3 regions of the Microcoleus sp. A006_D1 genome follow, and region 2 is predicted to be linked to each of the others. Evidence: riboswitches for the same ligand, from Rfam matches in the RefSeq annotation. Region 2 holds a riboswitch; each other region holds the start of a gene.
The links. Region 2 has a riboswitch for cobalamin ahead of QUB68_RS17095 (class I SAM-dependent methyltransferase). Riboswitches for the same ligand answer to the same signal wherever they lie in the genome.

Region 1 (4,309 bases), on a different contig from region 2:
GGGAACTGATTCGATCGCCCCAGCAGTCACCATACTTGACCTCGTTTGTTTTACAATGATAACCATTATCGCTATTTTACACCAGACAGGCTGGCAACAGCAACAATATTAAATAATGTTAATAAATTGTTTGCAAAAGCCTGTAGGGGCGGGTTTTACCATTTGAGATTTGAGATTTGAGATTTGAGATTGGACATTGGGCTAGAAACCCGGTTTCTACGAGTGACGAGAAATCTAGGAAGAAACCGGGTTTCTGAGGTCAGTGTGCGTGACTAATGACTAATGACTAATGACTAATGACTAATGACTAATGACTCCGCATAATTAAGTGCCAATTATAGCTGCAATTCGATCGCGCTCCAACTCTCTTCCGATCAGCACCAGCTTGGTTTGGCGGAGTTCGGAAGGTTGCCAAGGGCGATCGTAAAAATATTCTATACGATCGCCCACACCTTGCAACACCATCCGCATCGGTTTGTTGGGAACCGCCACAAACCCCTTAATCCGATAGATTTCTTCCTTCTGCATCAAGGATTGCAGTTTTTTCACCAAAGCTTCTGGTTCAAATGCGCGATCGGCAATAAAGAAAGTCGAGTTAATATCATCATCGTGCTCATGTTCCTCCTCAGCGTCGTGGTGACTCGGGCGGGACTCCAAATCATCCTCAACCGCCGCATTAAATCCCAACAGCACATCAGGGTTAATTTCGCCACCCTTGCAAGGCACAATTTTTACACTCGGACGTAACTCTTGCTGCAACCAGGTTTGAACTTTCTGTTGAGTTTCTGCATTTACGCGATCGACCTTCGTCAACAGTACCATATCGGCACAGGCCAACTGGTCTTCAAACAATTCCTCGATCGGCGTTTCGTGATCCAAACTATCATCAGCCTGTCGCTGCGCCATCAAAGCATCGATATCACCGACAAAATTACCGCTAGCAATAGCTTCGCAATCAACAACAGCAACCACACCGTCAACAGTAGCGCCAGTGCGAATTTCCGGCCAGCGAAAAGCTTGAATCAAAGGCTTAGGAAGTGCCAAGCCAGAAGTCTCAATCAAGATACAATCAATTTGGTCTTTGCGCTTCAACAATTCCTGCATAGTCGGCAAGAATTCCTCTTGAACAGTGCAGCAAAGACAACCATTTGTTAGTTCTACAATATTGCTGCTGACACTTTCTTCTTCATCGCAAACTTGGCAATCGCGCAGCAGTTCTCCGTCGATACCAATTTCGCCAAATTCATTAACTAAAACTGCGATGCGGCGGCCTTGATTGTTTTGCAATAAATGGCGAATTAACGTAGTTTTGCCACTACCGAGAAAACCAGTGATGACCGTAACAGGAATCTTGTGCATTAAATTTTGTGTCAGGTTTAAATGTACCGTATGGTGCGCATGGCGCACCATTCTTCAGTCCGCGAAGGCGGACATCGTTTGTGTAGTCGCGGTTTCTAACCGCCGACTCTTCTGTTTGCTCTTATCTCTAATTCCCCAGCGGCGGAATCTTCGCCAAAACACCTTTTTTCAAAGCTTGAGGACGCTCAGCCCAAGGCAACAAACCGTCCGACTTAGCATAGTATTGACCCGCGCATTCGAGTACAGCCTCGACACTTTCCGGCTCATTCGGAGGCAAATCACCAAACAGATAAGTATACTTTCCCACAGCAGCAAAAGACACCGCACAAGAGTGACTGCAAGCACTCATGCACTCAACTTCTTGAATATCAAACTGCTCGGACAACTCCCAATCTTTAGCGAGTTTCGATAAATCTTCCATAAATTGTTGGCCACCGCTTTTACCTTCGCGCTTGCCGTCTTTCCAAACACTAGCGCAAGCCGTGCAAACTAAAAGACAGTGTTTTGTGCGTACAGCCGTGTTACGTTTAGTTCCATTCATCATCCATACCTCGTAGATGCGTTCAAAAGTGAGTTAGATATCGGCGGGCATTCTGACTTTAGAGGTAAAGGACTTGCATTCCTTACTACAAACCTCATTACAGTTGCGGGACAGCGCCGGACTTGCACCGAACTTTCCCCGTTTCCTCTAGCGGCTGCTCCCCGCTAGAACCGATCGCGAATTCAAATCCTACCACACTTGCCGCCCTTTCCCAAAAAAGTTATCTTGGTAACAGCGATTTTTAATATCTAACCACATAAATTAACCCAGTTCGTAGTAAGGACTTTAGTCCTCTGATATTTCTGCGGACTGAAGTCCTCACTACCAACCTTATGAACGATTTTCCCGACTTTTCCACACACGGCTATCAAGTAACCCGCGAACTCGGATACAACAGTTTGGGCGGCCGCGTCACCTATCTCGCCACAAAAATTAATACAACAAACTCCGTTGTGATTAAGCAATTTCAATTCGCTCAATTAGGTGCTAGCTGGACAGAATACGATGCTTACGAACAAGAAATTAAAGTGCTGGAAAGTTTGGATTTCCCAGGTATCCCCCGCTATCTCGATGCTTTCGGGACTGACAGCGGTTTTTGTATGGTGCAGGAATACAAAAATGCTGAAAGTGCGATCGCCCGGACTTTCTCGCCGCCGGATATTAAACAAATTGCGATCGCCACTTTAGAAATTCTAGCTTACCTGCAATCCCAAAAACCGCCCGTAATCCACCGCGACATCAAACCGGAAAACCTGTTAATCGATGACAACTTAAATGTGTACTTAGTAGACTTCGGTTTTGCCCGCTTGGGAGGCGGAAATATCGCCGCCAGCAGCGTAGTCAAAGGCACAATGGGATTCATGCCACCAGAGCAAATGTTTAACCGACAATTAACAACAGCATCCGACTTGTACGGCTTAGGGGCGACGCTGATTTGCTTGTTAACAGGTACAAAATCTGTGGATGTCGGCAACTTAATCGATGATAATTATAGCATTCATTTTCGGCATTTAGTGCCGCCCTTGCAGCAGGGTTGGATGAACTGGCTGGACAGAATGGTAGCACCGAGATTGCAAGACCGATATCAGTCAGCCGCTGAATCTTGGGCGGTTCTGAAATCTCTTGATGTTAGCCGATTGCCGAAAGTGAGAAGTAATCGCGATATGCTCGAATTTACCGCAACAGAATATGGCAAAACAATAACACAAACCATCGAAATTAGCAATCCAATTCCAGATACAATGCTTGCGGGCAGATGGGAAGTCGCGCCACATCCGAGTGACCCGCCGCACACACCTTACGACCACCCTTGGATATTGTTTGAGCCGCAGAAATTTGAGAGCAATAAAGTTGCTTGCAAAATCATTGTTGACACCAAACAATTGTTAGCCAGTCAAGCTTATGAGCGGTATATAATCTTGCATACTAATTCCGAACCCGACAGTTATAAACTCAAAATTAAAGTCACAACAGCTTCTCTCCCCATACCAGAATCAATTACTTTATTGTCTAAGGGTAGCCTGATTTTTATGTGCTGCTTTGTCTTATTCGGCTTTCTCTTTAATATGGGCGACAATTATGACTTTGCTTTCGGTCTTATTGCGAGCTTAGTATATGGATTTGCCGTTGCTGAAATCACACTCTTAGCAGAATCACATGGAAAGGAAAAAACTTGGGCAGGAGGATTATTGGGATCGCTAATAGGATTAACTTTATATTTTTTTGTTGTGTCTGGTTTTATTGAAGTTATTGGTAATTTCCCCAAATCGAACAATACAATTCTATCAATTGCTGCCTCGATCTGGATGGTAATTGTGCCGATATTCTTTAGTTTATGTGGAGCTGCACTTGGAAGTATGATGAATAGGGCTGTGGCTATAGCTCTGGCTATCGTGCAATTTGTCTTAATTGCATTGCTTATTCTCGGGGCAATGATCGAGGGTGAGGGTTTGTTGCAAGCATTTTTTATTTTGCTAATTAATTTGTGTTGCATGATAGTTTATACGATTTTTCATAATCCGATTGGCCAGCAGACTACCCTCAGAAGAATTATTAACATTCATAATGACAAAATAGCTTTTTTCAGGGCAGGATTTTGTACTAGCTTGGTAGTAGCATTTCGACTGTTTTTAAACGTTGTCGCTCAACGAGAATGGGTTGAACCAATGGAAATAGTAGCTGTAGGAGGAGCGACAATCGCCTCTTTAGCTGCAACTGCTATTCCATTACTTGAAATGATTGTTTTTAAGCCGAATAGAATCGTTGCTAATTATCGCAAATTACAAGCAAGTTTAATTAAACCTTAAACAATTGCTCGCTTGTTTTACTGAGTTATTGAGGACTGAAGTCCTTACTACAAACCTTACAAATGACTTATGAATGATTTTCCTGACTTTTCCAACTACGGCT
Region 2 (4,309 bases):
TTGAGTTATGATTTTGCTCAACGAGATCCTTTATTTGGTCGATTAGCTCGATCGCCAGCGGTACGCCAAGCTGCAATTGTTCCAGGACATCCCGTTGAGCAAAAACGCCTTCGGGAGTGCCTTCTAAAATCAGTTTTCCGCGATCCATCACAAACACCCAATCAGCCCAGCGGTAGATGAAATCGAGGTCGTGACTTGCTAAAAGTATGGTGGTTCCGGCTGCGTGAATTTGTTGCAGCAAACCGATCAGTTGTCGGGTGTGGCGCGGATCGAGATAGGCGGTAGGTTCATCTAATAGCAGCAGTTTGGGCTTGAGCACCATGATATCTGCGATGGAAACGCGCTTTTTTTGTCCTAAACTGAGGTTGTGGATTGGTTCGCGAGCGAGTTCGCTTAAGTCGAATTGCTCGATCGCCTTTTCCACTTTTTCAGCAATATCAGATTCTGGCAATCCTAGATTGTACAATCCGTAGGAGATATCTTCTTCTACCGTGGAAGCGACTAATTGATGTTCGGGATTTTGAAAGACGAGTCCGATTTGTTGGCGCAGTTTCATGAGAGATTTGCGATCGTAGCGAAACGGTTCGCCTTCCCAGCGAATGATTCCCTGTTGCGGTTGGTATAAGCCATTTGCTAACAGGAAAAAGGTGGTTTTGCCGCAGCCGTTTTGACCGATCAACCCGCAGCGTTTCCCAGCAGGGATTTTCAGGCTTAAATCCTGAATTGCTACTCGCGAACCGCAGGGATATGAGTAAGAAGTGCGATCGAATTCGAGAATTGATTGAGACATATATTAGTAATTAGATAAGATAAGATAAGATAAGACGGCGAATGGAATTCGCGACTATATAAACGATGTCCGCCGGACGCCGACTGAAGAAGATAACGTAATTTTAACGGCTTTTTCTTCAACCCGCTCCCGTCGGGTTTTGTCTGTATAGACGCGGTTTCAACCGCCCGGTTTTCTTCAACCCGCTCCCGTCGGGTTTTGTCTGTATAGACGCGGTTTCAACCGCCGAGTCTTCTATTAACCGCGTTTATCTTTTTCTACCAACTGCCAAAGTTGAATCTCATAACAGAGATTCTGCTCAAAAAGTTGACTAGCCTCCAATCCTTCAACCACCAACTTCTTAAACCAGCGGCGAAATATCCAACGCAGGAATTTATGAATGGGCGGAACCGCAATCGAAATTAAATCCGCAACATAAATCATTGTGTTCAGTCCATACCTGCGGAAAGTATCGACATATAAATCAATTGTTGGTAAAATATGAGTGGAAATATCCTCAGCTTTTACTAAATTAAACCCCGCTTGCATCAATGCAGTTTCAAGCTCTTTCACAACATGACAGTTAGAAAACATTCCTTCTGTATAATTAGGATTAGAGCGCATCATATCCGCAAGCAGTACGTAGCCTCCAAGATTGAGGATAGCCGCCGCACCTTTAGCTATATCGATAGCAGACATATACTGGCTACTTTCGCTAAAGAGAACTAAATCGTAGGAGTGGGTGGCTTGGAAGTCTTCAAATTTGGTGAGGTGGAAGATGGCGCGATCGCCTGTACACTTGAGAAAGCGCTGTTGTTGGAACGGATCGGGCGCGAGCCCTTCGACTGCAAAAGCGCGATCGAGCAAATAAGCCGCATTTCCCCCAATCCCGCATCCTACGTCCAGCACCGTCTTGACTTCTTTGGGGATAAAATCTAACAATTTATCTGTGTAAGCTTGCTGAGCGTTGCGCAGGCGCGCGATCGTGAGTTCATCAGCAGGCACAGGCAGAGTCTTCCAATAGCCGTAATGAAGATAGGGCGAATCTGTCAGCCCCAAATAGTAATTCAGCGCTGCGTTTTGGTAGCGAGTTACTTTGGAAATAGAAATTGATGTTTGCTTCGACATGGGGAGAATTGGATAAAATTGAGGATTTCCGGGAGGGTTAAAATTCTTCCCAGTGCTTGCATATATGTTAATAGCACTGAATGGCATAAATTGCCAAGTTTTGCCACAAAATCCAAAATTTCCTTGTCATTCGCGATCGACAAACCGACAACAACAGCAGATCAATTGTAAAAATACTGAACTAACCATCATCTATACCTCGCAGATGAAAACAACAGGTAAACAAATCGGCGGGCATCCTGACTCAGAGATTTAACTATCCTAGTATTATCTCATTACAGTTGCGGGACAGCGCCGGATTTTCACCGAACTTTCCCCCTTGCGTCTGATGGCTGTTCTCCATCAGAGCCGATCGATCTGCCGAGATATTAGCACTATTTTAGATCTTTCACAAAATACTGATTCTGCTGGGGCGATCGCCTATTTCCCCTCACTGTTCATGATTCTTTCATTTTCCCCGATTCTGTGATAAATTTAAAAAATGAAAAGATTATGAAAATTAGCGATAGTCGATCGGGCTGTCTGCCGTAATCTGTGGCAAATTTAGCTAGCATTTTGGAATATATGCGAAAAAATAGTCAAATTCTCCCCTCATCTCCCTCTTTCCCCTTCTCCCTCCTCTCCCCTCCCGTTTGGAAAAAGTATCAAATAGTTGGATTGGGGTTGTTGCTGGGAGTGTGCGTCAGCGGCTGCAACACTCAGACGACGGTAGAGCCTCAAACCAATCAAAATCGAGCTTCTAGCCCAACCGCCACCGATTCGACCCGAAAAGACAAAAAAGTCATTCTTACCACCTTTACCGTGTTGGCAGACATGGCGCAGAATGTCGCTGGTGACAAGGTAACTGTTGAATCCATCACAAAGCCTGGGGCGGAAATTCACGGCTATGAAGTCACTCCTAGCGACTTAAAACGAGGGCAAGGTGCTAGTCTAATTTTGGATAACGGATTGAATTTGGAACGCTGGGCAACTCGGTTTTATAACAGTTTTCCCAAAGTTACTCGCATTACTGTGAGTGAAGGAATTAAACCGATTAATATTGCCGAAGACTCCTATAAAGGCAAACCGAATCCTCATGCTTGGATGTCCCCTAAAAATGCTTTAATTTACGTTAAAAATATTCGCCAAGCTTTATCAAATGTCGATCCATCTAATGCTGCAACCTATGAAGCAAATTCGACAAAATACAGTGATGAAATTCGGGCGATTGATGAAAGGCTCAAACAAGCTATCTCAGCGATTCCGCCAGAAAAACGCTACATAGTTAGTTGCGAAGGCGCATTTTCTTACATTGCCCGTGATTACGGACTAAAGGAAGTTTATATTTGGCCTGTTAATGCCGAACAACAATCTACACCGAAACAAGTTGAGAGAGTGATTAATACAGTCAAAGCAAACAAAATACCGGCTGTATTTTGTGAGAGTACCGTCAACAACGAAGCACAGCTTCAGGTAGCAAAGGAAACAGGCGCAAAATTTGCTGGGGTGTTTTATGTCGATTCCCTATCTCCATCCGAAGGGCCCGCATCAACCTACCTTAAGATGCTTGAATATAATGTCAATACTTTGATAAAAGGTTTACAAGGAAATTAAAGGAGAAACTGGTATGGATGGAATCAGTGTCGATATTGAAAATGTGACGGTTGCCTATCATGGCAAAGTCGCCTTGCATAGCGCCTCGCTGCAACTCAAAGCGGGGACAATTTGCGGTTTGGTGGGGATGAATGGTGCGGGAAAATCGACGCTGTTCAAGGTGATGATGGGGCTGGTGAAGCCGACTACTGGACGAATTTTGATGAATGGATTGCCGATTCGTCAAGTCCAAAAAAGCAATTTGGTAGCTTATGTACCTCAGTCGGAGGAGGTAGATTGGAATTTTCCGGTGAATGTTTCTGATGTGGTGATGATGGGGCGCTACGGCTACATGAATCTGTTGCGGATTCCTCGATCGATCGACAAACAAGCGGTGCGAGAAAGCTTGGAAAGGGTGGAAATGTGGCCAATGCGCGATCGGCAAATCGGAGAATTATCCGGCGGACAAAAGAAACGCACTTTTTTTGCGCGGGCTTTGGCGCAACAAGCAACGGTTTTGCTGCTGGATGAACCCTTTGCCGGAGTTGATATCAAAACTGAGAAAATGATGATTGATTTGCTAATGGAATTGCGGCAAACAGGGCATACAATTCTCGTTTCAACTCACGATTTAGACTCTATTACTACGTTTTGCGACCAAGTTGTATTAATTAATCGCAGCATTCTCGCCTATGGTAACACCTCGGATGTGTTTACCGAGGAAAATCTCTCTCGTACCTTTGGTGGTGCGATCGGCGATTTATCTTTGGCCAAAAATCGTTTAACTCAAGTCGATCGGGAGGAGCAATAATGGACTTAATTCAGTGGTTTGCCGCACCG
Region 3 (4,309 bases), on a different contig from region 2:
CCTGCAAAAATGTTGTAACCTGCGATCGTCTCGTTTCCTTGTCTAATCTGAATTCCTACTAGGGTGATGTCAATTGGCTGGTGTTGGGCGCAGGACTTTTCGCAGCCGCTGAAATGGATGTTTATCGATCGCTCGATCGTCAGTTTTTGCGCTAAATCCCTCGCCATTGCTAGGGCGTGACTTTGAGTATCTGTCGTCGCTGACGCACAGCCGCTGCTGCCGGCACACGCAACTAAGCACGAATCTAGGCGAGTTGCGGATGAGTGCAATCCTATATCGGCGATTTGCTGTTTGACCTCAAAAATCTGGGAGTTGGGGATGTCGGAAATCACCAGATTTTGCCACGGCGTAAGTCTCAGAGTACCGCTAGCTAGATTTTGGGCTAAATTTGCCAAATTTCGCAGTTGCTTTGATTCTAGCCTACCTAGGGGCAGTGCAATGCCGATGTAGGAGAAATCGGACTGTCGTTGGGGATGAATGCCGAGATTGCCGTTGGGTGCGATCGCCCTTTCAGAAAGCTCGATCGAACTTCGCCGCAATGCAAACGGTAAATTTTTCTCTACTTCTTCTAGATAACTTTCAGCGCCCCAATCTGCTAGCAGGTGCCGCAAGCGCGGTTTTTTGCCATCAATTCGCGGCAACTTTTTGGTGTATTCCACATATGCGTTAGTTAAGGCTGCTAATACTGAAATACATTGCGATTGTTCGATGATAATTCTTGTATCGCCGTTCAAATACAGCCTAAAAACTATTTCGGAGTTGGTCGAGTTCCTTTCTGCTGCTAATAAAATATCGTTCCGTAGATTGCGGATCGAAACCGCTTCGCCACCGTCAAATCCAATGCTAAATTTAGCGGAAAGTTCCGATAATTCGGGATGGGTTTGCAGGTAATCATCCCAAGCTGCAACTAGCGGGCGAGTATCGAGTAACTGCTGGCGATCGATTCCTGCTGTCGGACTTGCCATCATATTGCGAATCGGGTCAACTTCAACGCGGCGAGATGCTAATCCCAATTCTTGCAATTCTTGCCAAGTTGACGGGGCAATTTCCGAATGCAATTCTCGGATTTGCAAATTTGCCCGATTTGTGACTTGCAACCAACCGGTACTGTAGCGATCGACTAAATTGGCGATCGTCCAACACTGCTGTACATTTAAAATTCCCCCCGGAATCCGCATCCTCGACAATATTCCGTCTCGGGCTCGGGAACCGTAAAATAAACCCGGACAAGTTGGTAAATCAGTCAAAGCTAACAAATAATCTCCTTCCCCGTGCGACGCAGGGAATCCAAAAGTAAACGCGCCAAACGCGCCCCGAAATCGGCATTCTGACTCTCACAGTTGCGGCACAGCGCCGGAATTACACCGGACTTTCCCGCTTTCAGGTTTAAGAAATATATCACAAGTCGATCGCCCGCAGCCAAAATTCTCAACTTTCTTAACAAATGCCCCATAATCCAAAGAAAATAATACTCATGATACTTAGAACTCAGAGATTGGTTTTAAAACCGATTTTGGATAGCGACCTCAACACGCTCCACAGAATTTTCACTGATTCCTATGTGAGGAGATATCTATGTGACGGCGAAATCTGGTCGCTGCAACAAGTAGAAGAAATGCTTGGCGAGAATCAAAAGCTTTTTGCAGAAAAGAAATTCGGTCTTTGGTTGATCGAGACAAACACCGAGAAAGAAGTCATTGGATTTGTGGGTTTGTGGTATTTTTTTGATGAAGAACAGCCCCAGTTAGTTTACGCATTGCTGCCAACAGCAACTAAAAAAGGCTACGCTACTGAAGCTGCAACAAAAATAATAGAGTATTGTTTTGATGAACTTGGCTTTGAGTATCTTGTCGCAAGCTGCGTGAAGCGAAGCTATCCCGTAGGGAATCGCCCAAACACCGATTCGCAAAAGGTAGCAGAAAGACTCAGCATGAGGCAAGTAGAAGAAAGAATTGTGCATGAAAATCCCATATTATTCTTTAGACTTGATAAGTCGAAATTAGCAGGTGTCTGATGCACAAATGGCTTTCGGTGGTGGGAATTGGGGAAGACGGACTTTCGGGATTGAGCGAGATCGCCCGATCGCTACTCGATCGATCTAAAATCATTGTCGGTGGCGCGCGTCACCTCGCAATGCTACCCACCGAGGACACCCGCGAACGATTGGTTTGGGCTTCACCACTACAAACAACAGTTGACAGCATCATCAGCCGTCGCGGGGAGACTGTTTGCGTGCTCGCCAGTGGTGATCCGATGTGTCACGGAATTGGTGTCACGCTATCGCGCCGGATTCCCATTTCTGAAATGACTGTGATTCCCGCAGCATCGGCTTTTAGTCTGGCTTGCGCCCGTTTGGGTTGGCCGCTGGCGGATGTTGAGACTTTCAGTTTGACAAATCGCCCGATCGCCTCGATCGCCCTTGCTTTCTCTCCCGGCGCGCGCTTGCTGGTGTTGAGTGCCGATCGACACACGCCGGGAAAGGTCGCCGAATTGTTGACACAGCGGGGGTTTGGCAGCAGTTTGATGACCGTGTTCGAGCGGATGGGGTCGGAGGCGGAACGGCGGCTCGATGGGGTGGCAGCAGCTTGGAATGCAGCGGATTTGGTGGATTTGAATACGATCGCCATTGCCGTTACAGCCGATCGCGAAACTCTGCTGATTCCCCGTACCTCCGGCTTACCGGATGCAGCCTATCGCCACGATGGACAGTTGACGAAACGGGAGGTTAGAGCCGTTACGCTGTCTGCGTTAGCGCCGATTCCGGGGGAGTTGCTGTGGGATGTGGGGGCGGGCTGTGGTTCGATCGCGATTGAGTGGATGCGGAGTCATCGGAGTTGTCGGGCGATCGCGATCGAACGTCACCCAACTAGACTGGAATATATTGCCGAAAATGCCTCTAATTTGGGTGTTCCAGAACTCAAAATCGTGGCGGGAGACGCGCCGGAAGCTTTGGCAAATTTGCCGCCACCGGATGCAATTTTCATCGGCGGCGGTGTCACCGCAGAGGCTTTGCTGGAAACTTGTTGGAAGGCTTTAGGTGAGGGCGGCAGATTAGTTGTAAACGCGGTGACTATTGAAAGCGAAATGAAGGTTTTACAGTGGCACAATATTTACGGTGGCGAATTGATTAGAATTGGGATTCAGCGCGCTGGGGCGATCGGCTCTTTTCTCGGGTGGAAACCGCTAGCACCGATTACTCAGTGGGCGGTAGTTAAAACTTCCTAGGACTTATATCGTGTCTCAATGAGTTGTACCAACAATTAACGTTATTATCTAATAGCGTTAATTTCAAAAATTATTTTCCAGCCTTACCGATCATTTATGCTTGCTTTTTTTAGGGCTGCACCTGAATTGTAGAATTGATTTAAACTCGCTATATCAGCGTTGGTTTCTGGTTGTCGGCCATGCAGGCGACAGCCAGAAATTAAGCTGGGATAGAGTTTGGGAGTTATTGGAAATATCTATTGCAGAACTTCGATCATCTGAGCATTCATAGCCAGAGGATTTGAACTAGAAACTTGACCTCGTATCCTAACTTGTAAATCAGGATGTAAGCTACCTGGATCAACTATTCGTTCATTCTGAGTAATTTGAGTATCTAAGCGAAGTACGACATCATAGAACCCGGTTTGAGTCTGAACAGTCAACTGCAAAGGCCAGCTTTCCATAACCGTCACAATCTTGCCTTCAATTTCCATAGCTTTTTGAGTAGATACTTTTTGTGAGTCCTAACTGCTGAAGGTAGGGTTGATTTGTCGTGGGAGTGACTCATACAAGTTACCAGTAAAACGATCGCGAAATCAATCAACTATGCTCAAACTAGCGATCGCTGTGTCGAAAATCTACCTACCTTTGTTTGATCCATAGCATACTCCAGTTACAGCCGATCGCGCTCCTATCGAAGGCTGGTGAAATTCCCAAAAGCTTGCTCGTATTAACGTCCAACTATTGGGAATGTACTCCATCAATCTAACAACTCCTGTATTTTGCGACAAGTCTATTAAACTGCTAACAGAACGTTTTCTTACTCCAGACTGGGAATCTGAAATTCCTACATCCATAATGAATCAGGAATCCATCAGCTAGTTTTGATAGCTTGCCGCGCATCAAGTTTGCCATTAGAAACCGAGATTTCGCCAAGCCAGCATATTGTCAAATACTGGTTTAATAATCCTAGTTGCCGAGTTAGGACAGCCACCATAGGCATGGATGCCAATCCCGTGTCGCTGGCCATTCAGGAAACGCCATACTGGGCTACCACTTTGTCCACCATACGTGTCAATCATGTAATAGATTTTACGATCGGTAA

Region 1: linked by a shared signal. The riboswitch ahead of QUB68_RS29490 (DUF1636 domain-containing protein) and the one ahead of QUB68_RS17095 (class I SAM-dependent methyltransferase) in region 2 are both predicted to bind cobalamin.
Region 3: linked by a shared signal. The riboswitch ahead of cobG (precorrin-3B synthase) and the one ahead of QUB68_RS17095 (class I SAM-dependent methyltransferase) in region 2 are both predicted to bind cobalamin.

The regions. Positions count from the first base shown of each region.
Region 1 covers NZ_JAUBVZ010000030.1:7,148-11,456, reverse strand. The annotation lists gene QUB68_RS29500 (CobW family GTP-binding protein) at 1-33, opposite strand, end outside; gene cobW (cobalamin biosynthesis protein CobW) at 325-1,359, opposite strand; gene QUB68_RS29490 (DUF1636 domain-containing protein) at 1,487-1,903, opposite strand; cobalamin riboswitch at 1,926-2,090, opposite strand; gene QUB68_RS29485 (serine/threonine protein kinase) at 2,233-4,206, shown strand; gene QUB68_RS29480 (serine/threonine protein kinase) at 4,276-4,309, shown strand, end outside.
Region 2 covers NZ_JAUBVZ010000008.1:245,815-250,123, reverse strand. The annotation lists gene QUB68_RS17100 (energy-coupling factor ABC transporter ATP-binding protein) at 1-790, opposite strand, end outside; gene QUB68_RS17095 (class I SAM-dependent methyltransferase) at 1,028-1,984, opposite strand; cobalamin riboswitch at 2,110-2,265, opposite strand; gene QUB68_RS17090 (metal ABC transporter substrate-binding protein) at 2,432-3,490, shown strand; gene QUB68_RS17085 (metal ABC transporter ATP-binding protein) at 3,504-4,280, shown strand; gene QUB68_RS17080 (metal ABC transporter permease) at 4,280-4,309, shown strand, end outside.
Region 3 covers NZ_JAUBVZ010000020.1:101,365-105,673, reverse strand. The annotation lists gene cobG (precorrin-3B synthase) at 1-1,256, opposite strand, end outside; adenosylcobalamin-variant (AdoCbl-variant) riboswitch at 1,313-1,392, opposite strand; gene QUB68_RS26215 (GNAT family N-acetyltransferase) at 1,475-2,014, shown strand; gene cbiE (precorrin-6y C5,15-methyltransferase (decarboxylating) subunit CbiE) at 2,014-3,225, shown strand; gene QUB68_RS26205 (hypothetical protein) at 3,462-3,698, opposite strand; gene QUB68_RS26200 (trypsin-like serine peptidase) at 4,119-4,309, opposite strand, start outside.